Linked DNA regions of Sphaerotilus montanus. The protein of the gene in region 2 interacts with the protein of the main gene of each other region in a pairwise test. Links are inferred from orthologs where the notes say so. Each region holds a gene or a part of one and is shown on either strand. Other genes may lie near its edges.

What was found.
Region 1: the proteins of BDD16_RS05515 (region 2) and recJ interact in binary tests that used the Escherichia coli proteins (3 or more experiments, as listed by UniProt). The link is inferred for Sphaerotilus montanus from one-to-one orthologs.

What each region holds. Positions count from the first base shown.
Region 1 is NZ_JACCFH010000001.1:212,290-227,914, reverse strand. The notes cover bases 5,301-8,234. They hold recJ (single-stranded-DNA-specific exonuclease RecJ), read right to left. Parts: upstream 7,662-8,234; coding sequence 5,940-7,661; downstream 5,301-5,939. Other genes in these bases: BDD16_RS01020 (hypothetical protein), read right to left, coding at 7,690-8,234; BDD16_RS01030 (methyl-accepting chemotaxis protein), read left to right, coding at 5,301-5,967. Also shown: BDD16_RS01045 (chemotaxis protein CheA), read right to left, coding at 1-514; BDD16_RS22770 (methyl-accepting chemotaxis protein), read right to left, coding at 516-1,643; BDD16_RS01035 (methyl-accepting chemotaxis protein), read left to right, coding at 1,860-3,968; more of BDD16_RS01030, read left to right, coding at 3,970-5,300; more of BDD16_RS01020, read right to left, coding at 8,235-8,670; BDD16_RS01015 (acyltransferase family protein), read left to right, coding at 8,835-10,004; BDD16_RS01010 (lipoprotein-releasing ABC transporter permease subunit), read left to right, coding at 10,055-11,311; BDD16_RS01005 (ABC transporter ATP-binding protein), read left to right, coding at 11,304-11,996; BDD16_RS01000 (transketolase family protein), read right to left, coding at 12,021-14,060; BDD16_RS00995 (transketolase family protein), read right to left, coding at 14,074-15,108; BDD16_RS00990 (transketolase), read right to left, coding at 15,105-15,625. UniProt on the Escherichia coli protein: Single-stranded-DNA-specific exonuclease.
Region 2 is NZ_JACCFH010000001.1:1,249,044-1,264,927, forward strand. The notes cover bases 7,846-11,038. They hold BDD16_RS05515 (DNA topoisomerase III), read right to left. Parts: upstream 10,639-11,038; coding sequence 8,053-10,638; downstream 7,846-8,052. Other genes in these bases: BDD16_RS05510 (AEC family transporter), read right to left, coding at 7,846-7,999; BDD16_RS05520 (SET domain-containing protein), read left to right, coding at 10,769-11,038. Outside these bases: pyrroloquinoline-quinone synthase PqqC, read right to left, coding at 1-166; pyrroloquinoline quinone biosynthesis protein PqqB, read right to left, coding at 163-1,077; pyrroloquinoline quinone precursor peptide PqqA, read right to left, coding at 1,094-1,168; BDD16_RS05480 (HAMP domain-containing sensor histidine kinase), read left to right, coding at 1,356-2,753; BDD16_RS05485 (response regulator), read left to right, coding at 2,750-3,382; BDD16_RS05490 (hypothetical protein), read right to left, coding at 3,407-3,571; BDD16_RS05495 (MFS transporter), read right to left, coding at 3,717-5,408; BDD16_RS05500 (YbaK/EbsC family protein), read right to left, coding at 5,586-6,320; BDD16_RS05505 (PIN domain-containing protein), read left to right, coding at 6,441-6,983; more of BDD16_RS05510, read right to left, coding at 7,013-7,845; more of BDD16_RS05520, read left to right, coding at 11,039-11,266; BDD16_RS05525 (biotin--[acetyl-CoA-carboxylase] ligase), read left to right, coding at 11,316-12,104; BDD16_RS05530 (hypothetical protein), read left to right, coding at 12,098-12,928; gap (type I glyceraldehyde-3-phosphate dehydrogenase), read right to left, coding at 13,007-14,008; tkt (transketolase), read right to left, coding at 14,112-15,884.

The DNA.
Region 1 (15,625 bases), 1.0 Mb from region 2 along the record:
GTGTCTCCAGCGTCGGCACGCGGTCGGGGTGTGTGCGGACCGCGCACAGCGTGCCGAGCGTGCCGAGATGGCGGATGAACGACAGCGGATCCAGGCCGTTGCGCAGGGCGTCGAGGCCCATGCGGAGGTTCAGGCGCCAGCGTGGCTCGTCGGGGGTGTCCGTGGCACCGGGTGCATTCGGGCCATCCGGCAGCGCGGCCACCAGCTCCCCGAGTTCGTCGGCGCCGGCCAGCAAGGCGGCCATGTTGCCCTCGGTGAGCGTCTGGCTGCCATCGCGCAGGGCGTCGAGCGTGCTTTCCAGCGCATGGGTCAGGCGCACGATGGCGTCCAGCCCGAACATGCCCGCGCCCCCCTTGAGCGTGTGCGCGGCGCGGAAGGCGCCATGCACCGCCTCCAGATCGCCCGGATCCTGTTCCATGCGCAGCAGGTCCTGCTCCAGCTGGCGCAGGTTGTCCTGTGCCTCCTCCATGAAGCCGGCCCGTGCGGCGGCGATGATTTCGGCGTCGAGGCCCATGTCAGAGGCTCGCCTGGCGGGCGTGCTCGCGCTGGCCTGCATCGATGTCGGCACGCAGGCGCGCCAGCCAGTCTTCGGCCGATCCGGCGGCAGGATCCTCGGCGCCCAGCAGACACTGCCGCAGGCGCTGCATGTCCTGCAGCAGGCTGTCCACGCCCGGGCGGGACCGGTCCAGCTCCTTCAGGTCTCCCCGCAGCAACATCAGCTGGGATTGCAGCTGCAGGCATTCCTCGTGGAGTCCGCGAGCGTCGCGGCGCACATCTCCGACCTCGCCGGCAATGGCCCGCACGAGGCGGCGCGCCTGCTCCTCGGTGAGGGTGGCACAGTCCGCTTCCGGTGCGTCGGGGTCGATGTCCTCGCGCCCGGAACGCTGCATGATGGCGTCCAGCGGTGCCTGCATCTGTCCGACCTGCCGGGCGATGCGGATGCCGGCCTGGCGGGACTGGGCGGCCAGCTGCCGCACCTCTTGCGCCACCACGGCAAAGCCGCCGCCGCGTTCTCCGGCCCGTGTCGCCTCGACCGAGGCATTCAGCGCCAGCAGGTGGGTGGCGCGGCTGATGGTCTGCACCTCCCGTGCGAGGGTGTTCAGTGCGTCCAGCGCTTCCAGCATGGCGCGGGCAGCCGATACCGTGTCCAGCCGGAGGCGCGCGGCCGACCGGCTGTGGCGCAGCAGTTCGTCGACGATGGCGTGGTGGCGCCCCATGAGGTCCTCGGTGAGCGGGGCTGCCGCCGACGTGGTGACATGCAGGTTCAGCACCGACTCCAGCTGCTGCCCGAGCGCCACGATGCGGGCCTCGAGTGCGCGCCGGGACTGGTGGCTGGTGCGCTGGGTGTCGCCGAGCTGCAGATGCCAGCCCGCCACCACCGGCTCGGTCAGGCGTGCGCCATCGGCGCTGCGGACCCGGTGCCCGCCGGTGTGACCGGGTCGCGCCGCGGTGGCCGGTCGCACACCCGCCAGACCGACGGCGACCACCACCGCGGCGGCGGCAGGCCATCCGCCCAGGTACAGGCCGGCGGCACCGGCCGCCGCGGCGAGCGCCGATGCGGCGGCCGCCCGCCATGGACCCGGACGACCCGGGTGGGCGGTCGGATCGGCAGCACCGGGCAACGTCGACGACTTGGAAGGCATGCGGGTTCTCTGGACAGCAGGAGGTGCCTTCGAGTGTCGGGAATTCCCAGGGGTGTCCAGCCCCGGATAAGGCGGTGATGCGGCACCTTCTTCGGGCGTGGCGGGGTCGGGGGTTGCCTATGATCAAGCGGGGCCGCGGTGTGCCGATAACGCCTGCAGCAGGACCAGGACCAGGGACCAGGACCGGATGAAGCACCAGCGCACGAGAGGATCGGGATGGCCGCCGACGACATGAGCACCGCCGCCGCGCCGAGGGGCATGTCCTTGCCTGTCGCCGCACGGCACTGGTGGACCCGGCAGCAGGCCATCCTGGCGATGCTGCAGCACACGGTCTGGGGCCACCACGCGGGCTGGTCGCTGGGCATCAGCCTGCTGCGCAACCTGCGCATGGCGCACAAGACCGCCCTGGTGGCGCTGGCGCTGATGCTGCCCGGTGGCCTGCTGATCCACGACACGCTGGAGCTGTGGCGCGAGCGCCACGCGCTCCACCTCGGAGCCACCAGCAGTTTCGGCCAGTACAAGGCGCTGACGGAGCTGAACCTCACGCTCGACGGCCTGTTCCAGCAGATGCTGCGCCGGGAGCAGCATCTCCCTGCCGACCAGCTGCCGGTGCTGCGCCAGCAGGAGGCCGCACAGTACAAGGCGCTGGAGGACGCACTGGACACCCGGTACGGCGCTCCGGGGAGCGCGGCCGCGATGGAAAACATGGCCCGCAAGCTCCACACCAGCCGGGACGCCATGCTGGCGCACCTGGACGACGACACGCCGGCGGCCATCCCCGGCACCCCGTCGCCGCGGTGGATCGCGGTGATCGCCTATGCGCGGGATCTGCAGGCCTTGCGCCTGGCGCTGTCCACCGACCGGGCGCTGGTACTGGACGCCGATGTCGGCGTCAAGATGCTGCGCAGCGGGCTGGCAGACCCGCAGTTCCAGCTGATGGCCAACATCAGCCGGCTCGGGCGCATCGGCTTGCGGCTCTATGCCGAGCCGGCCAACGAGGTCAAGGTCCGGGACATGGGTCTGCTGATGGCCCGGTCGGAGCTGCTGCTCGACCAGTCGCAGCCGATGTTCGAGTACGTGCGCGACCAGCGGCTGATCGATCCGGGCGAGGCGGAGCGCCTCATGGCGCGCCTGCAGGCCTTCCTCAAGACCACCGATGCGCTGCTGCGCATCGCCGCGGTGGCGCCGGGCAGCGAACTGGCGCTGCGCAGCGAGATCGATGCACCGTCCTTTGCGCGCAAGGTGGCGGATGCGGTCGAGGCCAGTGCCCGGCTCCAGACGCTGGCGCTGGACGCCATGGGCACCCGCATCCAGGCCGGCTACCAGCAGCACAACGAACGCCTGATCGGCCGCGCCGCGGTCTTCCTGCTGCTGACCCTGCTCGGGCTGTATCTGATGGTGTGCCTGCACCGGGTGATGTCGGGTGGGCTGGCCACGCTGTGCCTGCAACTGGGCGAAATCGGCCGCGGCAACCTGTCCATTCGCCCGCGTGGCTGGGGACAGGACGAGATTGGCCAGGCGCTGAACACCCTCGGGCAGTCTGCCAGCGGCATGTCCCGGATCTTCGAGACGCTGGACCGCAGCGTGACGTCCATGGCCCACCAGACCGAGGAGATGCACGCGCAGCAGCGTGGCCTGCAGGACAGCAGCCGCCAGATGGTGGAGGGCATCGCGGAAGGCACACAGCTGATCCGCACCTTCGATGCCGCGCTCGGCCAGTGCGCCGAAGGCGTCGAGGCCGCGGCCGAGCAGGTCCGCGGACTGCGGGTCGATGCCCAGCGCAGCCGCCAGGCGATGTCCGGCCTGGGGCAGCGCATGGCACAGATGCAGTCCCGCAGCCGCGAGATCACCCGCGTGATCGGGCTGGTCGAGACCGTGGCCTTCCAGACCAAGCTGCTGTCGCTGAATGCCTCGGTCGAGGCGGCCCGGGCGGGCAGCGCCGGGCGCGGGTTTGCGGTGGTGGCACAGGAGGTGCGCGCCCTGGCGCAGCGCAGCGAGGATGCGGCCAGGACCATCCGCCACATCGTCGGTCAGTCGGTGGCCGAAATCGACGAAAGCCGGCAGGTGAGCGACCGCGTCGGGCGCGTCGTGAGCCACACCTCGGACGCGTTCCAGTCACTCGACACGCGGATGTCGGAACTGCTGGCCCTCACCCGCGCCAGCCACCAGCAATCGTCGCGGGTGTGCGAGATCACCCGCGGGCTGGCCCCGGCGACGGTGGCACAGATGCGGCTGGTCCGCGGGCTCTCCGAGGCCTGCGACACGCTGCGGGGCGAGGGCGATGCCCTGCGCCATGCACTCGATCAAGTGACGCCCAGGGGCTGACATGACGACATTCGACGACCGTTCACCCTGGGTCCAGGGCCCTCTGGCGGCGCTGCTGAAACCGGGGTTGCGGGTCATGCGCGGCATGCGTCTGCCTGCCAAGATGGGATTGCTCGGCGCCATGCTGGCCATGCCGCTGTTCCTGTTGATGACGCTGGCGATGATCCAGGCCAGCGGCGACATGGCGGTGGCCCGGTCCGAGCGGGAAGGCACGCTCCTGGCGCGGCAGGTGACCGAGCTGGTCGTGCTGGTGCAGTCGCACCGCAGCCTGTCCAACCAGGTCGCGGCGGGCGTCACGGCACTGACGCCCGCCCGCGATGCCGTGCGGGTGCAACTGCGCCAGGCCGTGCAGCAGGCCGACCAGGCGATTGCGGCCACGAAGACCTTCACGTTCGACGACCTGTGGCCCGCTGAACGCGAGCGGCTGCTGGCGCTGGCGGACGGCCATGTGTCCACCCTGCGGACCGAAGCGATGGCGGAACATGGCGTGCAGGTCGAGCGCCTGCGCCGCCTGCTCAAGCTGATCGGCGAACGCTCGCAGCTGCTGTTCGATCCGCGGGCCGACACCTACTTCATCATGGATCTGGGCATCGAGCGCCTGGTGCCCTGGATGGAATCGATGGCCGTGCTCGAAACCCGTGGCGGCGAGCTGCTGCTGCGGGATGTCTCGGTGCGCGAGCGCACGATGATGCTGGGTCTGGCGAGCGACGCACAGCGGGCGGCCGAAGAGGTGGTGCTGCAGTTGCAGGCGCTGGCGCGCACGGGCACCGAGATCAGCGATGGTGTGCGGCCCGCCTCCGAAGCCACCGGACGCATGCTGTCCCTGGCCCGCGCGGTCTTCGAACCCGAGGCCGTCAGTGCCGAGGTCGCGCCCTACCACGCGGCCGGCATGGAGGCCCTCCAGGCGCTGTGGCGACTCGACGAGGAACTGTGGGTCCGGCTGGACCAGCGACTGGACCAGCGGATCCGGGACTTCGAGCAGCGCCTGCTGCTGCAGGGCTGTGCCGTGGTGCTGGGACTGGTGGGGCTGGTCTATCTGGGCCTGAGCTTCTATGCCAGCTTCACCGGGTCGCTGAGGCAGGTGAGCGGCAGTCTGGTGGCGGTGACCAACGGGGATCTCTCGGTGCAGGTGCGCATCGAGGGCCGGGATGAACTGGCGGATCTGGGGGGCGAGCTGGAACGCATGAGCGTGCGGCTGTCGTCGCTGGTCGGCGAGATCCGGGGCAGTGCGGTCGGGGTGGACCAGGCCGGCACCTCGGTGGCCGATGATGGCCGGGCGCTGTCGCAGCGCACCGAGTCCCAGGCGGCCAGCCTGCACCGCACGCTGCTGACCGTGCAGCAGCTCAGCCGTGCCGTCGGCAACAACGCGGCGGCCGCCGATGCACTGCAGCAGCTCACCGCACAACTGCGCAACGACGCCGCCATCGGCAGCGAGGCGATGGCCCGGTCCATCCAGGGCATGCACACGCTGGAGCAGAGCGTGAACCGGGTCGCCGAGGTCAATGCCGTGATCGACGACATTGCTTTCCAGACCAACCTGCTGGCGATCAACGCGTCGATCGAGGCCGCGCGGGCGGGCGAGGCGGGCAAGGGTTTCTCGGTCGTGGCCGGCGAGATCCGCCAGCTGGCCAACCGCTGCGGCGAGGCCGCGGCCGAGGTGCGCGGCCTGATCGAGTCGACCACCGAGCAGACCGGCGACTCGCTGCGCGCGATCGAGGATGCGGGCGGGCGACTGACCTCGGTCATCAGCGGCGTCGATGACGTCTCCGTCCGGCTGAACGGCATCACCGAGGCCAGCCACGCGCAGAACACCGCGCTGGCGCAGGTCACCACCAGCGTGAACGAACTCGACACCATCACGCGCCAGAACGTCGACATGGTCGAGCAGTCGTCTGCGTCGGCCGAGTCCCTGGCCACGCAGGCGGCGTCGCTGCGGACCTCGGTGGCGTCGATCAAGCTGCGCGAGGCGGTTCAGCTCGCCGCGACCACCAGCATCTGAACCCGCATCTGGCCCTGCCAGGTGTCCAGGGACAGCCGGTAGGCCAGCCGCACCCGCTCGCCCACCGGCTCGATCTGCCCGAACCAGATGGCGTCCCGCACCTGCCCGTGCAGCCGCACGCTGAGCTTGAGGTGACGCTCGCCCACCAGCCGTTGCCGCAGCACGTCGACCTCGTCGGCGAACAGCGGCGCCTCGAAGGCCTGCCCCCAGACCTGCTGGTCGAGCAGCCCGACCGTGGACGCATCGAACCAGCGCGGATCGAGCGGTCCGTCGGTGGCGAGCCGGTGGTCCAGCGTCGCGGCGTCCAGCCCTTCTTCCGCGACCGAGCGCAGCGCCTCGGCGAAGGTGCCGAAGTCGTCGGCCTCGATCGTGCAGCCCGCTGCCATCGAGTGTCCGCCGAAGCGCTTGAGCAGACCGGGGTGGCGCTTGGTCACGAGGTCCAGTGCGTCCCTGAGGTGAAAACCGGGAATTGACCGCCCCGAGCCCTTCAGCAAACCGTCCGAACCGGCCGCGAACACGAAGGTCGGGCGGTGCAGCCGGTCCTTCAAGCGTCCGGCGACAATGCCGACCACGCCCTCGTGGAACTCGGGGTCGAACAGGACCACCGCGGCCGGTGGCTCGCCCTTGGGCATCAGCGACTCCAGCAGCACCTCGGCCTGCTCGCGCATCCCGGCCTCGACCTCGCGCCGCTCGCGGTTGATGCTGTCGAGCAGGCGGGCGAGTTCGGCGGCCTGCGTCGGGTCGTCGGTGAGCAGGCAGGTGATGCCGATCGTCATGTCGGCCAGCCGCCCCGCTGCGTTCAGCCGGGGCCCGAGCGAGAAGCCGAAGTCGGTGGCGCTGGCCCGCTGCGGGTCACGTCCGGCGGCGGCGAACAGCGCGGCGATGCCGGCCTGCATCCGCCCGGCGCGGATGCGCTTGAGGCCCTGCGCGACGAGGCGGCGGTTGTTGGCGTCAAGCTTGACCACGTCGGCGACGGTGCCGAGGGCGACCAGGTCCAGCAGTGCGTCCAGCCGCGGCTGACTCGCGGCGTCGAACCGCCCGCGCTGGCGCAGCTCGGCCCGCAGCGCGAGCAGCACGTAGAACATCCCCCCGACCCCGGCGATCGCCTTGCTCTCGAAAGTGCAGGCCGGCTGGTTCGGGTTGACGATCACGTCGGCGTCCGGCAGCGTCGGCTCGCCGTGGGCATCGACGGCGGGCAGGTGGTGGTCGGTGACCAGCACGCGGATACCGAGTTCATGCGCACGGTCCACGCCGGCATGGCCCGCGATGCCGTTGTCCACCGTGACCAGCAGGGCGGGTTGGTGCTGCAGCGCCAGATCGACGATGGTGGGCGTCAAGCCGTAGCCGTGGATGGCGCGGTCGGGGACGACGTAGTGCAGCGTGCCGGGCTGCGCGCCGAGCATCGCCAGTCCGCGCAGCGCGACGGCGCAGGCGGTGGCGCCATCGCAGTCGTAGTCGGCGACGACGACGATGTGGCCGCCCGCGTCGAGCGTGTCGGCCAGCAGGCGGGCGGCGGCGTCGGTGCCGGCCATCGCCGACGGGGGCAGCAGGCGGGTCAGGCCATCGTCGAGTTCATCGGCGCTGCGGATGCCGCGGGCGGCGTAGAGGCGGGCCAGCAGCGGGTGGACGCCGGCCTGTTCCAGCGCCCAGGCCGCGCGGGGCGGCACGTCGCGGATGTCGATCTGTGGGGTCATCGTGTGCGGGTCGCCGGGGTGCGCGGTGTCAGAGGGATTCGAGGACGGCCACGGCGCTGGCCGGGCGCGAGCGGCCCAGCAGGCGGCTCCACCAGCCTTGCGGACGCGGCGTCCAGGTCTGCGCGAGCCGCTCGCCGCACAGCGTCAGCGTGACCGGCTCGCCCGCCTCGGCGCGTTGCAGCAGCGCGGCGATGGGGCCGGTGTCCAGCGCGTGCCAGGCGGCCACCCAGTCCGCCCATTCGTTGGCGAGCAGCGGGGCGCGCAGGCGCAGCTCCACGTCGAGGTCACCGAGCGACCGGCGGGGCTGGGCGGTGCCGCAGCCGCTGAGCCAGAACGAGTTCACCGTGAGCAGCCGGGCGGCTTCACGCGATTCGTTGACGTCGTGTTCGTGCCAGAGCATCTGCGCCTCGACCTGCAGCCGCCGCAGCTTGCGCGTCTGCGGCGCATCACTGAGCCACAGGTCAAGGTTGCGGCCGATGGCGCGGTCGAGCGAGGCGCTGGGCAGGTCGGCCAGTGCCGCGTGGCGCACGTACCAGCGCAGCGGTGCGCCCCACTGCAGCGACCAGCCCTCGGCGTCGAAGGAGGGTTGCAGCAGGTCGAACAGCGTGCGCGACTCGGCCTCGGTCAGCGCGAGCGCCGCCGGGTCGACCAGCGCGATCTGGTCGCTGCCGACGTGCCAGTGCACGGGGGTCAGCAGGCCCCAGGGGGCGCCGCTGGTGTCGTCGTCGGCGCGCAGGCCGTCGTCGGCTGCGCTGGCCGCCGCCCAGGGCCAGCGGCCGTCGGCGCCGGACCAGCCGTGTGCTTCGGCGAGCACGCGCTCGTGCGGGGCGCTGAGGGTGTATTCGTCGTCGTCGGGCCGGGCGGGCGTGCCACCCTGCGGCGCCAGTCGGCCGAGCAGGGCATCGAGGTTCGGCAGGCGCAGTGCCTTCAGCGCGGCGAGACTGGCGGCCGAGGCGGCGCTGGCGTGGGCGATCAGCAGGTGGGGGTGGGCAGGGGCGTGGTCGGGCATGGCGGGCGGATTATCCGACCCCCTCGAACGGGCGCGGGAAAAGTTTGCGGTGATGGCTTGTCCCGGGGTCTGTCCCCCCGGGGCGCTGGTGTCCGGATACAGATTCGTTACGTATGATTTTTCCATTTGAAGAACATCATCCAGAAACCAAGAAGGTTCACGCCATGAATCAGGAGTCCCGGGGTGCGGAGGCCAACCTCGATCTGTTGCGCAGTCTGGCGGTGCTCGCCGTGATGGCGGACCACCTCGTTCCGACGTGGCGCTACTGCGGCCTCAGCGTGCCGACGGTGGTCCAGATGGTCACGGCCCACATCGGACAGGCGGGCGTGATCGCCTTTTTCGTGCACACCAGTCTGGTGCTGATGGAGTCGCTGCAGCGCATGTGCGGCGGCGAGCCCCTGCAGCGTGGGGTGGTGCTGCGCTTCTACCTCCGACGGTTCCTGCGGATCTACCCGCTCGCGCTGGTGTGCATCACGATGGTGGTGGTGCTGGATCTGCCGGCGATGACCTGGCGCGACAGCCCGCCGCTGACGCCGCAGGTGGTGCTGGCCAACCAGTGGCTGGTGCAGAACCTGGTGACCGGCCGCAGCGTGCTGGGGCCGCTGTGGAGCCTGCCCTACGAGGTGCAGATGTATGTCGTGCTGCCGGGGCTGTACCTGATCGCGACCTCGGCCCGCGGACCCCGCTGGCTGGTCGGGCTGCTGGGGGTGGCCGTGCTGGGCGCGCTGGTGCTGGGCGAGTTCACGGGCGGGCGGCTCAACATGGCAGCCTATCTGCCGTGTTTCCTGTGCGGGGTGCTCTGCTTCGCGCTGCGGCAGCGGGTGCGTCTGCCGCAGTGGCCGGCCCGTGGCTGGACCGTGGCGCTGGCCGTGCTGTTCGGCGGCTACGCCTGGCTGCACCTGGGGGCGGGCAAGCCGGATACCGTGGTCGGCTGGTGGTTCGCGCTGCTGCTGTCCATGGCGATCCTGGTGTTCGAGGACAGCCGCCTGTCACGCCTGAACCGCTGCACCCAGTGGATCGCCCGCTACTCCTACGGCCTGTACCTGCTGCACGTGCCGGTGCTGTGGCTGGTGTTCCACCGCTGGCGGCTGCAGTCGCTGCCCTGGAGCCTGCTGGTGTACCTCGGCTTGTCGACGGTGGCGGCGGTCCTCGCCTACCACCTGATCGAAGCGCCGATGGTCGCGCTGGGCCAGCGCCTGACGCGGCGCACGCCGGCTCCAGCGGGTGCCGCGGCGGTGCCGTTCCCTTGGGCAGACGCTGGCGAGCGCGAGCTGCCGCTGGGCGTGGCGGCGATGGAACCGGCCGAGGTCTGGCAGATGCTGCACCGGCACTGAATTCCGGCCGGCCGCTGCGTGTCCTGCGGGCTCGGGTAGCATGCCCGCCCATGAACTGGCCCTACGAAGTACGCATCGGCTGGCGTTACACCCGCGCAGGACGCGCAGGAAGACGCAACGGCTTCATCTCCTTCATCAGCGGCGTGTCCATGCTGGGCATCGCGCTTGGCGTGGCGGCGCTGATCATCGTGCTCAGCGTGATGAACGGTTTCCAGAAGGAAGTCCGCGACCGCATGCTCAGCGTGATCGCCCACGTCGAGATCTTCGACACCACCGGCAACGGCCTCGACCGCTGGCAGACGCTGGCCGAGGCGGCGCTGAAGAACCCGCAGGTGGCGGCGGCGGCGCCGTTCGTGTCGGCCCAGGCGCTGCTCGCGCGCGGCGAGGACATGCACGGCGTGATGGTCCGCGGCATCTCGCCGGACGAGGAATCGAACGTCACGCCGCTGGCCGAGAAGCTCAAGGACACCGTGCTGAAGAAGCTGCAGCCGGGCGCCTGGGGTGTCGTGCTGGGTTCGCAACTGGCGCGCTCGATGGGCGTGGTCGAGGGCGACTCGGTCACGCTCGTCACGCCGAGCGGCCAGACGACACCCGCCGGCGTGGTGCCGCGGCTCAAGCAGATGACGGTCGTCGGCGTGTTCAACGCGGGCCACTATGAATATGACAGCGGGCTGGCGCTGATGCACATCGACGACGCCGCCCGGCTGTTCCGCACTGGCGGGCCGCAGGGGGTGCAGTTGCGCCTGAAGGACCAGCAGCTTGCGCGGGAAGTCTCGGCCGAGCTGACCGCCTCGCTCGGCCCGCAGGTGATGGTGCGCGACTGGACCCGCACCAACGCGGCCTGGTACGACGCCGTGCAGATCGAGAAACGCATGATGTTCATCATCCTGACGCTGATCGTGGCGGTGGCGGCGTTCAACCTGGTCTCGACGCTGGTGATGACCGTGACCGACAAGCAGGCCGACATCGCCATCCTGCGCACGCTCGGCGCCAGTCCGCGCTCGATCATGGGCATCTTCATGGTGCAGGGCGCGGCGTCCGGGGTGATGGGGACGCTGGCGGGGCTGGGGCTGGGGCTGCTGATCGCGTTCAACGTCGGGGTGATCGTGCCGGCGCTGGAGAGCCTGTTCAACGCGAGCTTCCTGCCGAGCAGCGTCTACCTGATCTCGCGCATGCCGAGCGACCCGCAGGCCAGCGACATCGTGCCGATCGGCGTGATCTCGCTGGTGCTGGCGTTTGTCGCCACGCTGTATCCGAGCTGGCGCGCCAGCCGTGTCAACCCGGCGGAGGCGCTGCGTTATGAATGAAGCATCGGCTGTGATCCTGCAGGCCACGGGCCTCGTGCGGCGTTTCCAGGAGGGCGGGCCACGCGGGCTGGACGTCACCGTGCTGCACGGCGTCGATCTGGCGATTCGCAAGGGCGAGACGGTGGCGATCATCGGCGCATCCGGCTCGGGCAAGAGCACGCTGCTGCACCTGCTGGGCGGGCTCGACGCACCGAACGCCGGTCGCGTGACGCTGGCCGGACGCGATCTGGCGACGATGGATGCCACCGAACAAGGCCGCTGGCGCAACCAGCACCTCGGCTTCGTCTACCAGTTCCACCACCTGCTGCCCGAGTTCACGGCGATCGACAACGTGGCGATGCCGCTGCTGATGCGCCGCCAGCCGATCGCGCAGGCGCGGGATCGTGCTGCGGCGCAGTTGCGGCTGATGGGGCTGGGCGAGCGGCTGGAGCACCGGCCGGGTGAACTCTCCGGCGGCGAGCGCCAGCGCGTGGCGATCGCGCGGGCGCTGGTGACGGCCCCAGCGTGTGTGCTGGCCGACGAGCCGACCGGCAACCTCGACCGCGAGACGGCTGGCGGGGTCTTCGCGCAGATGCTGGCGCTGGCCCGCGAGCGCGGCACGGCGTTTGTGCTGGTCACGCACGATCCGGAGCTGGCCGGGCGGTGCGACCGCATCCTGCGGATCGACAAGGGGCGGATCGTCTGATGCCCCTTCCGCTGGCGCAGTAGATCAGGCCCGCTGCGCCAGCAACTGCCGCACGGTCGCCGCCGCCGCCGCTGCGGTGATGCCGAACTTCTCGTACAGCGCATCCGCCGGCCCCGACGCGCCGAAGCTGGTCATGCCGACGAAGCCGCCGTCCTCGCCGAGGTAGCGGTCCCAGCCGAAGCGTACGGCAGCCTCAATGGCCACCCGCACTGCCCCGCGACCCAGCACGCTGCGGCGGTAATCTGCGTCCTGCGCGTCGAAGCGCTCGCAGCATGGCATCGACACCACGGCCGTCGGCACGCCCTCGGCCTGCAGCAGGTCGCGGGCCTTCAGCGCGATGGCGACTTCGGAGCCGGTCGCCAGCAGCGTGGCAGCGCGTGGACCTCCTTCCGCTTCGGCCAGCACGTAGCCACCGCGGCGACTGCGGTTGTCGCGGGCGTCGGAGTCGTCGGAGTCGTCGGAGTCGTCGCCGGTGGCGGACGGGCGCCGCACCGTCGGCAAGGCCTGCCGGGCGAACACCAGGCTGACCGGGCCGCTGCGGTGCTCCAGCGCGATCTCCCAGCACTCGGCGGCTTCCACCGCGTCGGCCGGACGCAGCACCAGCATGTTCGGCATCGAGCGCAGCGCCGCGAGGATCTCCACCGGCTGGTGCGTCGGGCCGTTCTTGCCCACGCCGATCGAGTCGTGGCTGAAGACGAACTTCACCGGCAGGCCCATCAGCGCGGCCATGCGCATCGCGGGGCGTTCGTAGTCCGAGAAGGCGAGGTAGGTCACGGCCAGCGGGATGACGCCGCCGTGGGCTGCCATGCCATTGGCCATCGCGCCCATCAGGTGCTCGCGCACGCCGCAATGGATGTAGCGGCCCGACGGGTCGTCGGCGGTGAAGGCGTGCAGGCGCCGCTTGTGGCTGGTGGGGGCTTCCAGGTCCGCGCAGCCGACCAGGCGCTCGGGCAGCACGTCGGTCAGCCGGTCGTTGATGTCGGCGGAGATCAGGATGCCGCCGGGGGCGTCCTGCATCCGCTGTGCGGCCAGCGCCTCGCGCTTGTAGGCGTGCAGCGTCTCGCGCCAGCCGGCGGGCAGCTCGCCGGCCAGGGTGCGGTCGAATTCCGCCCGCTCGACGGCAGGCAGCGCGTCACGCCGGGCGGTCCAGGCGGCGTGTGCGGGGAGGCTGCGGGTGCCGGCGGTGCGCCAGGCGTGCAGCACCGGCGCGGGTGTCTCGAAGGGCGGGTGGGGCCAGTCGAGCAACTGGCGGGCCGCATCGGCATCCTCGGGATAGAGCCGCGCACTGTGGCCGCCACGCTGGCCCTGCAGCCGCGCCAGCCCGCGGGCGATCACGGTGCGGCAGGCCAGCAGCGACGGGCGGGGATCCTGCCGCGCGGCGTCCATGGCGGCGGACACCGCGTCGATGTCGTGTCCGTCCACCTCGGCGACGTGCCAGCCGGCGACGCGGAAGCGTTCGGCCACATCCTCGCTGATCGACAGCGCGGTGCTGCCGTCGTCGGTGATCTGGTTGTCGTCCCAGAGCAGCACCAGCCGCCCCAGCCGCAGGTGTCCTGCCAGGGAAATCATCTCCTGCCCGATGCCCTCCTGCAGGCAGCCATCGCCGACGAAGGCGTAGGTGAAATGGTCGACCAGCCCGGCGCCGAAGCGGGCGCGCTGCGAGGCTTCGGCGATCGCCATGCCGAAGGCGTTGGCGATGCCTTGTCCGAGCGGGCCGGTGGTGACCTCGACGCCCTTGCTTGGATCGAATTCCGGGTGGCCTTCGCAGTGCGCACCCAGTTCGCGGAAACGCCGAATCTCGTCCAGCGAAATCTTCTCGTAGCCGGTCAGGTAGTTCAGCGCCCACAGCAGCATCGAGCCGTGGCCGTTGGAGAGCACGACGCGGTCTCGGTCGGGCCAGGTCGGGTCGGCGGGGTTGAACTTCAGGTGCCGGGTGTAGAGGGCGGTGGCGATTTCCGCCATGCCCAGCGGCACGCCCTGGTGGCCTTCGGTCGCCCGCACGATGGCGTCGATGGCCAGGAAGCGGATGGCGTGGGCGAGCTGGGTCGGGGTCGGAGCGGTCATGTCGTGGGGGATCTCAACGCAGCCAGGTCTTGATGCGGGTGCCGAGTACTTCGCGGCTGATGCCGTAGCGGTCGTGCAGCGTGGGCAGGGCGCCGGCGTCGAGGAAGGCGTCCGGCAGGCCCGCGAGCTGGAAGCCCGCTGGCTGCACGCGGTGGCGCAGCAGCGTGCTCGCCACCGCCTCGCCCAGTCCGCCGATGACCGAGTGGTTCTCGGCCACCACCACCAGCCGGTGCTGGTAGCGCACGGCCTCAACGATCGCGGCCTCGTCCAGCGGCTTGATGGTCGGGCAGTGCAGCACGGCCACGCCGATGTTGTCGGTCGCCAGATCCTGCGCGACCTCCAGCGCCCGCATCGTCAGCAGGCCACTGGAGATGACCAGCACGTCCGCGCCGTCGCGCAGCAGCTTGGCCTTGCCGAGTTCGAACGTGTAGCCCTCGATCTCGTCGAGCACCCGCGGCACCTGGCCCCGCAGCAGCCGCATGTAGACCGGCCCCTTGTGCGCGGCGATCTGCGGCACGGCCTGCTCGATGTCGAGCGCGTCGCAGGGATCAACGATGGTCAGCCCCGGAATGCCGCGCATCATCGCCAGGTCTTCGGTCGCCTGGTGGCTGGGGCCGTAGCCGGTGGTCAGGCCGGGCAGGGCGCAGCAGATCTTGACGTTGAGGTGTTCCTCGGCGATCACCTGGTGGATGAAGTCGTAGGCGCGGCGCGTGCCGAACACGGCGTAGGTGGTGGCGAATGGCACCAGCCCTTCCTTGGCCATGCCGCCGGCCGCGCCCATCAGCAGCTGCTCGGCCATGCCCATCTGGTAGAAGCGGTCGGGGTAGGCCTGGGCGAACAGGTGCAGGTCGGTGTACTTGGCGAGGTCCGCCGTCAGACCGACGATCTCGGGCCGCTGCGCCGCGAGGTCGACCAGCGCCTTGCCGAAGGGGGCGGCGGTGGTGCGCTGTCCCTCGGACGCGATCGAGGCGATCATGGCCGAGGTGGTCAGGCGGGGCTTCTTGGTCGCAGTGGTGGCCGGTACGGCGGTGTTCACGGGGGCGTTCATGCGGCGGCTCCTTGCGGCGCGGTGGCGTCGAGGTGGTCGAGGGCGAGCTGCCACTCGGGCGGATCGACGCGGATGAAGTGGTTCTTGTCGCGGGTTTCCAGGAAGGGCACGCCCTTGCCCATCAGCGTGTCGAACAGGATCACGCGCGGCTTGGCCTCGGCGAGCTGGCGCGCGTTGTCGAAGGCTTGCAGCACGGCGGGCAGGTCGTTGCCGTCCACCCGCTGCACATGCCAGCCGAATGCGGCCCACTTGTCGGCCAGCGGCTCGAAGCCCATGACCTTGCTGGAGGGACCGTCCGCCTGCTGGTTGTTGATGTCGATGAGGCAGATCAGGTTGTCCAGCCGGTGATGCGCGGCGCCCATCGCGGCCTCCCAGGTCGAGCCTTCGTCGAGTTCGCCGTCGGACATCGAGTTGTAGATGAAGGCCGGGTTCTTCTTCTGCTTCAGACCGAGCGCCATGCCGACACCGATCACCAGCCCCTGGCCCAGCGAGCCGCCAGAGATCTCCATGCCGGGCG
Region 2 (15,884 bases):
TCTGCTCCGGCGTCGCCCGGCCGGTGTTCAGCATGACGTTGAAGGGGTGGTGGATGTGGTAGCTCTTGCCCTGCTCGCGCAGGTGGGCCTCGAAGGTGGCGGCGTCCCAGGCGGGCGCGTCCGGGTCGCGCGGCCGGAAGACGGCCGGGGCATTGAACGGGGTCAAAACGAGATCTCCAGCCCGTCGAAGCTGACTTCGACACCCGCCGCCTCGACCGCCTGCCGCTCGGGCGAGGCTTCGTCGAGGATCGGGTTGGTGTTGTTGATGTGGATGAGCAGCTTGCGGGTCGTCGCCGGCAGGCGGCCGAGCCACTCCAGCATCCCGCCCGCGCCAGACTGCGGCAGGTGGCCGATGCTGCGGCCCGTCTTCTGCGAGAAACCGAGGCGGATCATCTCGTCGTCGGTCCAGAAGGTGCCGTCCACCATCACCACGTCGGCGGTGGACATCGCCTCCCAGACAGCCGGGCTGATCTCGCCGAGGCCGGGGGCGTAGAACACGCGGCGGCCGGTGGCGACGTTCTCGAAGACGAGGCCGATGTTGTCGCCGGGCACGGGCGACTCGCGGTGCGGCGAGTACGGCGCTGGCTTGCTGTCGAGCGGCAGCGCGGTGAGGCGCAGGTCGGCGACACCGGGGATGGTGAACGCGGTGCCGTCGAGGGGCAGCTCGTTCCACGCCACGCCGCAGTAGTGCGACAGCACGCGCAGGATCGGGTTGCCGAGGCTCAGGTCGTCGTGCGCCGGGCGCGTGGTCCACAGCGGCAGCGGCGTGCCGCGCTCGCGCAGCATGTACAGGCCGGTGCTGTGGTCGATCTGGCCGTCACACAGCAGCACGCCCGCGATGCCCGTGTCGCGCACGGCGCGGGCGGGCTGCAGCGCGGGGCTGCGCTGCAGCTGCGTCAGCATGTCAGGGGAAGCGTTGACCAGCAGCCAGTCGTCCGGGCCGCCGACGGCGACGGACGACTGGGTGCGGGCGCGGTGGTTCGGGGATCCCGCCCGCACGGCGGTGCATTGCACGCAGTTGCAGTTCCACTGCGGAAATCCACCGCCAGCGGCCGAGCCGAGCACCCGCAGTTTCATGGTGTCGTCCCGGGGCTCAGCGGGCCGCGACGTACATCGTGATCTCGAAGCCGAAACGGAAGTCGCAGGCGGTGGGGGTTTGCCAGGTCATCGTGAAACTCCTTCAGGGTGGGGGGGTTGGGAGTCTCCAGTGTCGTGACCTGCCTGCACGCCGTCGTCGCCACACCCATGATTCGCGCCTCATGATTTTCATGAAAGCAGCCGGCCTGGTCCCGACGGATACCGAAGATACAGCGCACCGCCTTGCACACGCGGTCAGGCCGCAGACAATCCGGGCCATGTCCTCTCCAGTACCCGTTCTGCGCAGTCCGAGCCTGCGCCTGCAGATCCACCTGATGGTGGCCGCCTTGATGGGCCTGTTCGTCGTGGCCGTCATCGCGCTGCAGATCGACGCGACCCGCCGCAGCGTGCGCGAAGAGATCACCGCCGGCAACCGCGTCGCCGGCCAGTTGCTGCAGCGGGTGACCTGGATCTACGCCAATGCGGGTCCGCAGGCCCTGGTGCAGTTCCTGGAGCAGCTCGGCCGGGTCCGCGCCAACGACATCCGTTTCGAGTCCGACGATGGCCGCGTGCTGTTCACCTCGCCGCAGGCCACCTACAAGCAGGGCCGGAACGCCCCCGGCTGGTACAGCGCCCTGGTCTCGCCGGCACTGGAGCGCCAGGTCATCCAGATGCCGGGTGGCCGGCTGACGGTGGAGGCCGAGCCCTCGCGCGCCATCCTGGATGGCTGGGATGACTTTGTCGTGCTGGGCGGCACGGGCGCGGCGGTGCTGGTGCTGCTGAACCTGGCGGTGTTCTGGGGCGTCGGACGGGCGCTCAAGCCACTGCCGACCATCGTGGAAGGCCTGGCCCGGCTGCAGCAAGGCGATTACGCCGCACGCCTGCCCGCCCTGCCAGGGCGCGAGGCGGCGGTGATCGGGCAGGCCGTCAACCAGCTCGCCGAGGCGATCGAGGGCGAGATCGAGGCCCGCATGCGCGCCTTCGAAGCCGAGCGCACGCTGCTGGAAAGCCGCGAATTCGCGCGCCGGCTGGAGGTGCACACCGAATCCGAGCGGCGTGCCATCGCCCGCGAACTGCACGACGAGTTCGCCCAGTCGGTCACGGCCATCCGCTCGCTGGCCCGCACGGTGCAGACCCGGCTCGGCGACCGCGACGCCACCAGCGCCCAGGCCACCGGCATGATCGCCGACGAGGCGGCACGGCTCTACGAAGCCATGCATGGCCTGATCCCGCGGCTGGCCCCGCCCGCGCTGGACGATCTCGGACTGGCGGACGCGCTGACCGAGCTGGTCGATGCCTCGCGCAGCCGCTACGGCGACATGACACTGGAGCTGAACCTGCACGGTCTGGAGCAGAGCCAGTCGCTGCCCGTCGAGCCGGCACGCGCCGCCTACCGCGTCGCGCAGGAGGCGCTGACCAACGCACTGCGCCACAGCGGCGGCACGCGGGTGCGGATCTGTGCAGAAGCCGACCCGACCTCGCTGCGGCTCACGGTCGAGGACGACGGCCAGGGCCTGCCCGACGACTGGGCACGCCGCGGCCACTACGGCCTGCGCGGCCTGCGCGAACGGGCCGCCACGCTGGGCGGACGCTTGAGCGTGCAACGGCGACCCGAAGGCGGCACCCGCGTGCAGACCTGGTTGCCGATGACCGGCCCCCAAGGAGAGACGACATGATCCGCGTGATGCTGGTCGATGACCACGCGCTGGTGCGCATGGGCTTCCGGATGCTGCTGAGCGAGTGCCCCGGGCTGGTGGTGGCCGGCGAAGCCGACAGTGGCGAGCAGGCACTGCTGAACGTGGCGGCCGCGGCGCCGGACGTGGTGGTGCTCGACATCTCGATGCCCGGCATGGGCGGGCTGGAGACGCTGCGTCGGCTGCGCGCCCGCGACGGCACGCTGAAGCTGCTGATGCTGTCCGCCCACGACGACAGCGCCCACGCGCGGCGGGCGCTCGATGCCGGAGCGATGGGATTCCTCTCCAAGCGCAGCGCGCCGGAGAACCTGCCGGAAGCCATCCGCGCGGTGGCGGCGGGCCGGCGCTGGCTGGATGCGGACATCGCCCGCCAGCTCGCGCTCGCCGCGATCGATGGCAGCGAGAACCCGGCCGACCGGCTGTCCTCGCGCGAATTCGAGGTCTTCGTGCAACTCGCCCGCGGCCGCTCGGTACAGGACATCGCCGGCGATCTGAACCTCTCGGCCAGCACGGTGGGCACCCACCTCTACCACGTCAAGCAGAAGCTCGAAGCCGCCAACCAGGCGGAGCTGACGCTGCTGGCACTGCGCTGGGGACTGATCGAGGCCTGAGCCTGTCACCGCCCCCGTGCAGGCTCAGTGCGAGGCAGCAGGTGCAGCCCCGCTGGCAGCACCCGGAGCCGGCTCGTGCGCATCGACGCCGTGCTTCTCGCCGCTCATGTCGATGTCACCACCGCTCTTCATCAGGATGAACATGGCGAGGGCGGCGAAGGCGATGAAGGCCAGAACAATCTTCCACATGGTTGAAACTCCTTGGGGGTTGAAGCGAGGGGTGGGTGGGTGGGTGGGTGGGTAAGAACAGGGTCAGGTCGCCCCGGCGAACGAACAAGGCGCCCCTCGCGGGGCGCCTTGTCACATCAGCGGAACGTCAGCGGATGGCAGGCGTTCAGTCACCGGCGTAGATGTCGGTGTCCTTGGTTTCCTTCACGAACAGCATGCCGATCACGAAGGTGATGGCCGCGATCGTGATGGGGTACCACAGGCCGTAGTACATGTCGCCGTTCTGGGCCACCATCGCGAAGGCGATCGTGGGCATCAGGCCACCGAACCAGCCGTTGCCGATGTGATACGGCAGCGACATCGAGGTGTAGCGGATGCGGGTCGGGAACATCTCCACCAGCATCGCGGCGATCGGGCCGTAGACCATGGTCACGTAGATCACGAGGACCGACAGGATCATGATGATCTTGACCTTGTCGATCTTGGCCGGGTCCGCCTTGGCCGGATAGCCCGCTTCCTTCAGCGCAGCCGCCACGTCCTTCTTGAACTGGGCGATGGCCTTGCCGCTGACCTCGTCGAACTTGTGACCACCAGCTAGCAGCACGCCGGTCGGGGGCACGATTTCCTTCTCGCCGATCTTGATGGTCGTCGCCGTGCCCGTCGGCACGGCCTCGTTCACGTAGCTGGCCGAGTTCTGGGCCAGTGCGCGCTTGGCAATGTCGCAGGGGTTGGTGAAGTCGACTTCACGCGCCACCGGGCTGCCCTGGAACGAGCAGGTCGCCGGATCGGCCTTCACGAAGATCTGGGCCGAGGCCTGCGCCGCGGCCAGATCGGGGTTGGCTGCGGCGGTCAGCGCCTTGAACAGCGGGAAGAACGTCAGCATGGCGAGCAGCAGGCCGGCCATGATGATCGGCTTGCGGCCGATCTTGTCCGACAGCGTGCCGAAGACCACGAAGAACGGCGTGCCGATGATCAGCGAGGCCGCGACCAGGATGTTGGCGGTGGGGCCGTCGACCTTGAGCACGCTGGTCAGGAAGAACAGCGCGTAGAACTGGCCCGTGTACCAGACCACCGCCTGGCCAGCGACCAGACCGAACAGCGCCAGCAGCACGATCTTCAGGTTCTTCCACTGGCCGAAGGACTCGGACAGCGGTGCCTTGGAGGTCTTGCCCTCTTCCTTCATCTTCTTGAAGGCGGGCGATTCGTTCATCGACAGGCGGATCCAGACGCTGATGGCCAGCAGCAGGATCGACACGATGAACGGCACGCGCCAGCCCCAGTCGGCGAAGGCCTCTTCACCGATGAGCGAGCGGGTGCCCAGGATCACCATCAGCGACAGGAACAGGCCCAGCGTCGCGGTGGTCTGGATCCACGCGGTGTAGGCACCGCGGCGGCCGTGCGGGGCGTGTTCGGCCACGTACGTTGCAGCACCGCCGTACTCGCCACCGAGCGCCAGGCCCTGCAGCATGCGCAGCGAGATCAGGATGACCGGCGCAGCGACACCGATGGACGCGTAGTTGGGCAGCACGCCGACGATGAAGGTGGCCAGACCCATGATCAGGATGGTGACCAGGAAGGTGTACTTCCGGCCGATCATGTCGCCGAGGCGCCCGAACACCAGCGCGCCGAAGGGACGCACGATGAAGCCTGCGGCAAACGCCAGCAGGGCAAAGATGAACGCGGCGGACGGATCCAGACCGCTGAAGAACTGCTTGGCGATGATCGCGGCAAGCGATCCGTACAGGTAGAAGTCGTACCACTCGAAAACAGTGCCGAGCGACGAGGCGAAGATGACCTTCCTCTCCTCTGCCGTCATCGGCGAATCGGTGGCCCGAGCGTTCGCGGGAATGCTGGACATGTGTTTGTCTCCTCGACCAGAAAGCAGCGCCGCGACCACGGCGCATGGCTTTCACTGTCGAACCAGGCTCTGACAGTTTCCTGACTCGTTTCCAACAAAACCTTACGTTATCAAGACCAACCCGCAGCCCTTGTTTCACGATGCGGAAAAAAATCGGAATTGTTCACAGGGCTAGGGTTAATCCTGAGCGTGATGAATATCAATTTTGGACGCCGTTTGCCGGGCGGGCAGCGCCGCCCAGATCGGCTCGCGCTCCGCCGCCGAGAGCCGGGACCAGACCGCGATCTCGGCGATCGTGCGCAGACAGCCCTCGCACCAGCCGGTGCGCGCATCCATGCGGCAGACGTTGATGCAGGGGCTGGCCGGGCGCTGGACCGGAGCGACCGCGGGAGCGGACACGGGAGCAGGCTGCGTGACATCTGCGACCGGCGCACCGCCGGTCAGCGCGGACAACTCCGCCGGTGCGAGCGGAAACACCGCATTGGGATGGCCCGCAGCCGCCCAGATCTGTCCGAAGCGGAACAGCGCGCGGTCGATCAGCACGACCGGCGGCGTGGCATGGCCGACCGGCGAGACGCCCCCGATCGAAAAGCCGGTCCGTGCCTTGACGAAGTCGGCATCCGCCCGCCCGACCGGCCCGACCAGGGCCGCGACCCGGCGTTCGTCCACCCGCAGATCGCCGGAGGTCACGACCAGCACGGCCACCTCGTCGGCACGCCGGCGGAAGATGACGCTCTTGGCGATCTGCCCGAGCTGCACGCCGAGGGCGTCGGCGGCCTCCTGGGCGGTGCGGGCGGGCACGTCGAGCATCCGTGGCGCGTGGGGATGGCCGCGCTCGGCCAGTACCTCGCGCACGCGGCGGACGCCGTCCGGCAGTGCCTGGTGGCGAGGGGAGAATTCGGTGCGATCCATGCGTATGACCCTGGTCTGATCTGATGTGCAGCAATACCGGGGCATGTTCGCACAGGCCCCCTGGCTGAAGGGACACCAGGGGTTCCGGCCCCGTCGCCACGGGGCGATCATGTGCACCGCATGTCCATGGTCCCCCACCCCCGCTCCGCCAGCACCACGCCACTGCCCGCAGGTAGCAGGACCGCGCTCGATCTGGACGGACACCCGCCCCGCGTCGTGCTCGACAACACGGTCGTGCTCTCGGCGCTCGTGTTTGGCGGGCCGATGGCCACGCGGCTGCGGCGGGCCTGGCGCAACGGATTCTGCCGGCCGATGGTCTGCCGCGACACGCTGCTGGACCTGACCCGCCAGCTCGGCCAGGCGCCGCTGACCTTCTCGGTGGCGGAGCAGCAGCAGATGCTAGGCGAGTACCTGCCCTATGTGCTCAAGGTCCGCGTGCCGCTCGCGGCGGCGCCGGGCCAGATCGAACCGGGCGGTCTGGCCTTCGTGAAGCTGGGCATGGCCGGCAAGGCGCACGTGCTGGTGACCAGCGACCCCGCGCTGCTGGCGATGCAGGCCCGCCTGCCGTTCGAGGTGATGGCGCAGGAGCCGTTCCTGAACCTGCTGCGGGCGTCGGCCATCGATCCCGCGCCGCTGCGCCGCGCCACCCGCCACCCGCCCTGAGCCGCACTGAACCGCTCAGGCCAGCCGCCTCACCCGCCCGCCACGCGCCACCAGGCCAGTACCATCAGCCACAGCGGCGCCGTCAGCGCGAACCCGGCGGTGGACAGCACGATCACCGCACTCGCCTCGCCTTCGAGCACGCGGTAGCGCTGCGCGAACAGCAGCGCGTTGCTGCCCACCGGCAGCGCCGCCGCCATCACCAGCACCGACAGCGGCAGGCCGTCGAGGTGGAACACCAGCACGCCCGACGCGGCCACCAGCGCCGGCAGCACCAGCAGCTTGAGCGCGGCCATGCCCGCCGGCACCGACCAGCGCGGCCCCAGCCCGTACTGGTCCAGCGCCACGCCGATCAGCACCAGACACAGCGGCACGGCGCCCTGCCCCAGCATCTTCAGCACGCTGTCGAGCCACTGCGGCAGCGCCAGCCCGGTCAGGTTCCACGCCAGGCCCAGCAGCACCGGCAGCACCACCGGGTGGACCAGCGTCTGGCGCGCGATGGTCAGCAGCGTCTCGCCGATCGCCAGCGCCCCGGTGTGGCGGGCGGCGGCGCGGGCGCGGTCAGCCTCGGCCAGCACGGTGAAGGGGCTGAGCAGCAGCAGCGCGTGCAGGCTGACCAGCGCCACGTGCAGGCGCAGGCCCTCCTCGCCGAACAGCGCCGCCGCGAACGGCAGGCCGACCTGCACCGAATTGCCGAAGCTCAGCGTCACCGCGCGCGTGGCGGGTGCGGCCGGATCGTCGGTGCCGGGCACCATGCGCCGGCGCTGCCAGGCCCACACGCCCAGCGCCCACAGCAGCAGCGGCACGAAGAACGCGGCCAGCAGCCGCCACGGCAGCGCCGCCAGATTCACCGTCGCGGTGGTCCGGAACAGCAGCCCCGGCACGAACACCAGGAAGCCGATGTTCGACAGCGTGCGCAGCCCGACCACACCGCCCGTCAGGCCGGCACGCGCCGCGCCATAGCCGATGCCCACGACCACGAACAGCGTGAACAGCTTCAGAAAGAGATCGACCGACATGCCCCGAGCTTAGGCGCGGGGCAGGTCGGTCGCCGTACGCGGTTGCCGCAGGGTCAGGCGGGCGCCTTCTTCGCGGCGGCCTTCTTCGCCGGCACCTTGGCCGCGCGCGGCTCGAACTCGAACACCACCTTGCCTTCCTTCTTGTCGTAGACGAGGAAGGCCTTGAACTTGCGCTTGGTCTTGTTCGAGACGAAGCCGTCGAGCAGCGCGGTCTTGCCGGTCGTCAGCAGCAGCGTCACCTGCTCCGGCGTCACCGGCTGCTGCAGGATGACCTTGCCGGTCTTGAAGTCGCAGGTCGCCGCCGTGCCGACCGCGTGCTCGCAGACGTAGTTGGTGCCGTGTTCGTGCACGGCGCTGCCGCACTTCGGGCAACGGCCAAGCGAGGTCTGCTCGGAGAAATCGACCGCCTCGGACTCCTCGGCCTCCTTCTTCGCGTCGTCACCGAAGTCGAATTCGAGCTTCCAGTTGCCCGCTTCCTCGTCGCGCACCAGCTTCAGCTCGGCGGTGAACGGCCAGCCCGCCTTGGAGCGGAAGCCTTCCAGCGGCCCGATGCGGTGGTCGGTCAGGAACACCTCGGCCTCGTGCAGCTCGAAACTGCGCCCGCCGGGGATCTTGCCGATCGAGAAGCCGCAGCCGGCGCTGTGGCCGTCCGCGCCGGTGCAAGCGAAGCGGCGGTAGTTCTCCTTGACCACGCCGCCGCAGTTCGGGCAGGGGGCGGCCAGCGTCGCGTAGTCGCCGGGGATCGTGTCGCGGTCGTATTCCTTGGCCTTGGTGACCACGCGCCGGGCCATGTCGGCGATGCCCTGCATGAAGTCGGCGCGGCTGAGCTGGCCCTTCTCCATCTGGTTGAGCTGGTGCTCCCACTGGCCGGTCAGCTCGGGCTTGGTCAGGTCTTCCACCGCCAGACCGCGCAGCAGCGTCATGAGCTGGAAGGCCTTGGCGGTGGGCACCAGATCGCGGCCGTCGCGCAGGATGTACTTCTCCAGGATCAGGCCTTCGATGATCGCCGCGCGCGTGGCCGGCGTGCCCAGGCCCTTTTCCTGCATCGCCGCCTTGAACTCCTCGTCGTCGATGAGCTTGCCGGCGCCTTCCATCGCGCTCAGCAGCGTCGATTCGTTGTAGCGGGCCGGCGGCTTGGTGCGCAGCGCGGCGATCTTCAGCTCGTCGGCGGTGACAATCTCGCCCGGCTTCACGGCCACGAGGTTGGCGTCCTCGCCGGCGGCTTCCTTGCCGTAGACCGCCAGCCAGCCCGGGTTCACCAGCACCTTGCCGTTGGTCTGGAACTGGTGCTCCTTCCCGGCCGCGGTCACCTGCGTGATGCGGGTCGTGACCATGAACTCGGCCGACGGGTAGAACACCGCGATGAAGCGCTTGACCACCAGGTCGTACAGCTTGGCCTCGATCTCGGTCAGACTCTTGGGGGCCTGCAGCGTCGGGATGATGGCGAAGTGGTCCGAGATCTTCGAGTTGTCGAAGATGCGCTTGGTCGGCTTGACGTAGCCCTCCTTCAGCGCCTTGCGGGCGTGCGTGGCCAGATCCTGCAGCGGGCCGGGCAGGTCCTCGCTGGCGATCATGTCCAGCGTCTGCTTCGCCACGGCGACATAGTCCTCGGGCAGCGCACGCGCGTCGGTCCGCGGGTAGGTCAGGACCTTGTGCTTCTCGTACAGCGCCTGCGCGATCGACAGCGTCGTCTTGGCCGAGAAGCCGAAGCGCGAGTTGGCCTCGCGCTGCAGCGTGGTCAGGTCGTACAGCAGCGGGCTGGCCTGCGTGCTCGGCTTGGCTTCCTCGCGCACGGTGCCGGACTGGCCACGCACAGCGTCGGCAATCGCCTTGGCCTCGTCGGCGTTCCACAGGCGGTCGCTGCGGCGCTCGGCGTCGTCGTCCTTCTTGAACTTCGGGTCGAACCACTTGCCTTCGTACACGCCGGCATCGGCCCCGAAATCGGCGCGAACTTCCCAGTAATCGCGTGCAACGTGCTTGCGGATCTTTTCCTCGCGCTCGACCATGATCGACAGCGTGGGCGTCTGCACCCGCCCGACCGTGGTCAGGAAGAAGCCGCCGTCGCGCGAGTTGAACGCGGTCATGGCGCGGGTGCCGTTGATGCCGATCAGCCAGTCGGCCTCGCTGCGGCTGCGGGCGGCGTCGGCCAGGCCGCGCATGTCGGCCTCGCTGCGCAGCTTGCCGAAGCCGTCGCGGATGGCCTGCGGCGTCATGCTCTGCAGCCACAGGCGCTGCACCGGCTTCGTGCCGACCTTGCTGCCGAGCGCGTACTGCTCGATCAGCCGGAAGATCAGTTCACCCTCGCGCCCCGCGTCACAGGCGTTGACCAGATCGGTGATGTCCTTGCGCTTGATCAGCTTGACCACCGCGCTCAGGCGGCTCTTGGCCTTGTCGATCGGCGCCAGATCGAAGTGCGGCGGCACCACCGGCAGGTTGGCGAAGCTCCACTTGCCCCGCTTGACGTCGAACTCCTCCGGCGCCTTGATCTCGACGAGGTGGCCGACGGCGGAGGTGACCACGTAGCGGTCGTTCTCGAAGTGGTCGTCGTGCTTCTCGAACTTGCCGCACATGGGCGTCAGCGCGCGGACGATGTCCTGCGCGACGGAAGGCTTCTCGGCGATGACGAGAGATTTGCTCATGATGTTCGAACTCTGCTGCTGCACCCGACCCTGCGTCAGGGTGCTCCCTACAATCCACGGCTATACGCGTACACGCACACACACGGGCACGCACACGCCCACACCCCAATCTAACCAATCTCGCACTGCCATGTCTGCACTGCCGCCAGATTCGACCGCGCCGCGCCCTCCCCGGCCCCGGGGACAGCGCCGCCTGCAGGTGCGCCGCTCCGGCGTCCACGGCAAGGGCGTCTACGCGCAGGCCCCGCTGAAGGCGGGCGAGATCATCATCGAATACAAGGGCGAAGTCATCCCGTGGGACGAGGCCCTGCGCCGCCACCCGCACGATCCGTCCGACCCGAACCACACCTTCTACTTCCACATCGATGACACGCAGGTGATCGACGGCGGCGTGCGCGGCAATTCGGCCCGCTGGATCAACCACGCTTGCGCGCCCAACTGCGAGACCGAGGACGATGGCGGCCGCATCTTCATCAAGGCCCTGCGCGACATCGCCCCCGGGGAGGAGCTGTTCTTTGACTACCGACTGGTGATCGATGAACGCTACACCGCGAAACTGAAGAAAGCTTACGCGTGTCGCTGCGGCGCACCAGACTGCCGGGGTACGATGCTCGGCCCCAAGCGCTGATCCAGCGCCCTTCGCCCTCCGCTCAGCCCCGACTACCACGACCACCACCATGCTGCACTGGGACGCCGAAACGCTCTGGCAAGACCTGGAACCACAGGCGCCGGGCCTGAGCATCGAGGTGCTGGCCGAGACGGACTCCACCAACACGCGGCTCATCGAACGCGGTCGCCAGGGTCTGGATGCCCCGTGCCTGCTGGTCGCCGAGCGCCAGCGCGCCGGCCGGGGCCGCCTGGGTCGCCCGTGGTGGTCGCAGCCGGGCCAGGCGCTGACCTTCTCGCTCGGGCTGAAGCTGGCCCCCGCCGACTGGAGCGGGCTGTCGCTGGCGGTCGGTCTCGCGCTGGCCGAAGCCCTGGGCGATCGCATCGGCCTGAAGTGGCCCAACGACCTCTGGCTGCGCGGCGACGACCGCAAGCTCGGCGGCATCCTGATCGAGGTCACGCCGCTGGCGGAGCCCGGCCTGCGCCCCGGCGAGCGCTGGGTCGTGATCGGCGCCGGCCTGAACGTGGCCCCGCTGCCCGAGACACCGCAGGACCCCGACACCTTCCGCACCGGCTACGCCTGCCTGCAGGAATTCGAGCCGGCGCTGACCGCCCCGCAGGTGCTGCACCGGGTGGCCGGGCCGCTGCTGCGCGCGGTGCTGGCCTTCGAGTCCGAGGGCCTGTCGACCCTGCACGCCCGCTATGCCGCGCGGGACGTGCTGGCCGGACGCAGCGTGCAGGCGGGCGCCCTCACCGGCGTGGCCTGCGGCCTGTCCGCGGACGGCTCGCTGCAGGTGCGCGATGCCCTCGGCGCCCTCCATGCCCTCCACAGCGGCGAAGTGAGCGTGCGTCCATGCTGAGAGCGCTGGTCGTGATCCTGGTGCTGGCCAATCTGGCCTTCTACGGCTGGACGCAGGGCTGGCTGACCGGCGTGCTCGGCCTCTCGCCCGATGGCGACCGCGAGCCGCAGCGGCTGAGCGCCCAGATCGATGCAGCGGCGCTGCGGATCGTTCCGCCGCGCGGCATGGCCGCAAGCACACCGGCACCGGCATCGGCCGTGCCTCCTGTGGTGGCGCCCTCCGCAGCGAGCCAGATCCCCGCACCCGAGGCCTCCGAACCGCCCGCCCCGGCCAGCGCCGCTGGTGACATGGCCACCGCACCCCCGTTGCCAGCGGCCGCATCGGCGCCCACCCCCACCCCCACCCCCACGCCGGCACCGCCTCCCCCGGTCTGCCTCGAAGCAGGCCCCTTCACGCCAGCCGAATGGCGGACGGCCGAACGCGCACTGCGCAACACGCTGGGCGAAGGTCCCTGGCAGCTCATCACCCGCGAGAAGCCGGGCAACTGGATGGTCTACGTCGGCCCCTACAAGAGCCGCGTCATCATGGACAAGCGCGCCGAGCAGCTGCGCAAGATGGAGATCGCCTTCGAGGAGGCGCAGGACTTGCCCGAGGAATACCTGCCGGGCTTCCTGTTCGGACGCTACGGCGTCGAGGCCGATGCCCGTGCCCTGCAGACCCGCCTGACGGGGCAGAAGGTCAAGTACGTGCGCGTGGTGCCGCTGGTCAAGCCGACGACGCTGCACACGGTGCGCATCCAGAAGGCCGACGCCGACATCCAGGAACGCGTCGCGGCACTCAAGCCGCGGCTGAGCGGACACCTGTTCGAGACCTGCAAACGCTGACGCTCGCGGCGACGTGCCCATGAAAAAAGGCTCCTCGCGGAGCCTTTCTGCGTCAGCGGACCCGCAGGCCCTGTCTGATCACTTGGCGATGACGCGCGCCATTTCCAGGCACTTGTTCGAGTAGCCCCACTCGTTGTCGTACCAGGACACGACCTTCACGAAGGTGCTGTCCAGGGCCAGGCCGGCTTCGGCATCGAACACCGAGGTGCACGGCTCGCCACGGAAGTCGGTCGCGACGACCTTGTCTTCGGTGTAGCCCAGCACGCCCTTCATGGCGCCTTCGCTGGCGGCCTTCATGGCGGCGCAGATCTCGGCGTAGGTCGCCGGCTTGTCCAGCTCGACCGTCAGGTCCACGACCGAGACGTCAGACGTCGGCACGCGGAAGGCCATGCCGGTCAGCTTCTTGTTCAGCTCGGGGATCACCACGCCGACGGCCTTGGCAGCGCCAGTGGACGACGGGATGATGTTTTCCAGGATGCCGCGGCCGCCGCGCCAGTCCTTGTTGCTCGGGCCGTCCACGGTCTTCTGCGTGGCGGTGGCCGCGTGCACCGTGGTCATCAGGCCGCGCTTGATGCCCCAGGTGTCGTTCAGCACCTTGGCGACCGGCGCCAGGCAGTTCGTCGTGCACGACGCGTTGGAGATGATGGCCTGACCGGCGTAGGTCTTGTCGTTCACGCCGTAGACGAACATCGGGGTATCGTCCTTCGACGGAGCCGACAGGATGACCTTCTTGGCACCGGCCTTCAGGTGGGCTTCGGCAGTTTCCTTGGTCAGGAACAGGCCGGTCGACTCGATGACGATGTCGGCGCCGACGTCGCCCCAGGCCAGCTCGGCCGGGTTCTTGACCGCGGTCAGGCGGATCTTCTTGCCGTTGACGACCAGGCTGGTGCCGTCGACCGAGACTTCACCCTTGAAACGGCCGTGGACCGAGTCGTACTTGAGCATGTACGCCAGGTAGTCCGGCTCCAGCAGGTCGTTGATGCCGACGATTTCGATGTCGTCAGCAAAGTTCTGCACCGCAGCGCGGAACACCATGCGACCGATGCGGCCGAAGCCGTTGATGCCAATCTTGATGGTCATGGGAAAACTCCTGTGGGAATGGGAAACCTGGAAACCTGGGACCTGAGACTCGAAACAGCCCGCGAAAACCCGGGCAAATCACCCGAGTTTCGCGTGTCCGGCCTTATTCGCCGAGGACTTTGCGCACGGTGGCCACGACGTTCTCCGTCGTGAAGCCGAAATGCTTGAACAGGACACCGGCCGGGGCCGATTCACCGTAGGTGTCGATGCCGATGACCGCCGCGCAGCCGTACTTCCACCAGAAGTCGGTCACGCCCATCTCGACGGCGATGCGCGGCACCTTGCGCGGCAGCACGTCGGACTTGTACTCGACGCTCTGGCGGTCGAACACGGTCGTGCTCGGCATGCTGACCACGCGGACCGCGATCTTGTCCTTGGCCAGTTCGGCCTGCGCGGCCAGCGCGAGCTGCACCTCGGAGCCGGTGGCGATGATCACGGCGTCCGGCTTCTTGCCCTTCTTGAAGCCGACGTCGCTCGGCTCGGACAGCACGTAGGCGCCCTTGGTGATCTCGTCGGCCGTGGACTTCGGGGCGTAGGGCAGGTTCTGGCGCGACAGCAGCAGCGCGCTCGGGCGGTTGCGGTTGGCCAGCGCCATGGTCCACGCCACGGTGGTCTCGCAGGTGTCGGCCGGACGCCAGACATCCAGGCCCGGGATCAGGCGCAGGCTGGCGGCGTGTTCGATCGACTGGTGGGTCGGGCCGTCTTCGCCCAGGCCGATGGAGTCGTGGGTGAAGACGTGGACCACGCGCAGCTTCATCAGCGCGGCCATGCGGATGGCGTTGCGGCTGTAGTCGCTGAAGGTCAGGAAGGTACCGCCGTAGGGGATGTAGCCGCCGTGCAGCGCGATGCCGTTCATGATCGCGGCCATGCCGAACTCGCGCACGCCGTAGTTGATGTGGCGGCCGAGCTGGCCTTCGGCGTTGCGCACCGGGGCGCCCGCCGCGTCGAAGCGCAGCGCGGGCGTGCTCTTCGTGTTGGTCAGGTTCGAGCCGGTCAGGTCGGCCGAGCCGCCGAGCATCTCGGGCAGCTGTGCGGTGAAGTGCTCCAGCGCGAGCTGGCTGGCCTTGCGGCTGGCGACGGTCTCGGCCTTGTCATGGGCATCGCCGACCGCATCGACGGCGATCTCGGCGAAGGCATCCGGCAGGTCACCGATCATGCGGCGCTCGAACTCGACCGCCTGTGTCGGGCAGGCGCGCACATAGGCCTCGAAGCGCTCGTCCCACTCCGCCTGCGCGGCGGCACCGGCGGCGCGGCAATCCCACGCGGCGGCGACATCGGCGGGAATGGTGAACGGCTCGGCCGACCAGCCCAGCGCTTCGCGGGTCAGCGCGATCTCGGCGGCGCCCAGCGGCTCGCCGTGGGCCTTGGAGGTGTTGGCGCGGTTCGGCGAGCCCTTGCCGATGTGGGTCTTGCAGACGATCAGCGTCGGCTTGTCGGTGCTGAGCTTGGCCTGGGCGATGGCAGCGTCGACGGCGTCGATGTCATGGCCGTCGACCGCGTCGATGACGTTCCAGCCGTAGGCGGCGAAGCGCTGCGGCGTGTTGTCGATGAACCAGGGGGCGACCTGGCCGTCGATCGAGATGCCGTTGTCGTCGTACAGCGCGATCAGCTTGTTGAGCTTCCAGGCGCCGGCCAGCGCGCAGGCCTCGTGGCTGATGCCCTCCATCAGACAGCCGTCGCCCAGGAAGGCGTAGGTGCGGTGGTCGACGATGGTGTGGCCGTCGATGTTGAACTCGGCGGCGAGCAGCTTCTCGGCCAGCGCCATGCCGACCGCGTTGGTGATGCCCTGGCCGAGCGGGCCGGTGGTGGTCTCGATGCCGGGGGTCACGCCGACTTCCGGGTGGCCCGGGGTCTTGCTGTGCATCTGGCGGAAGGC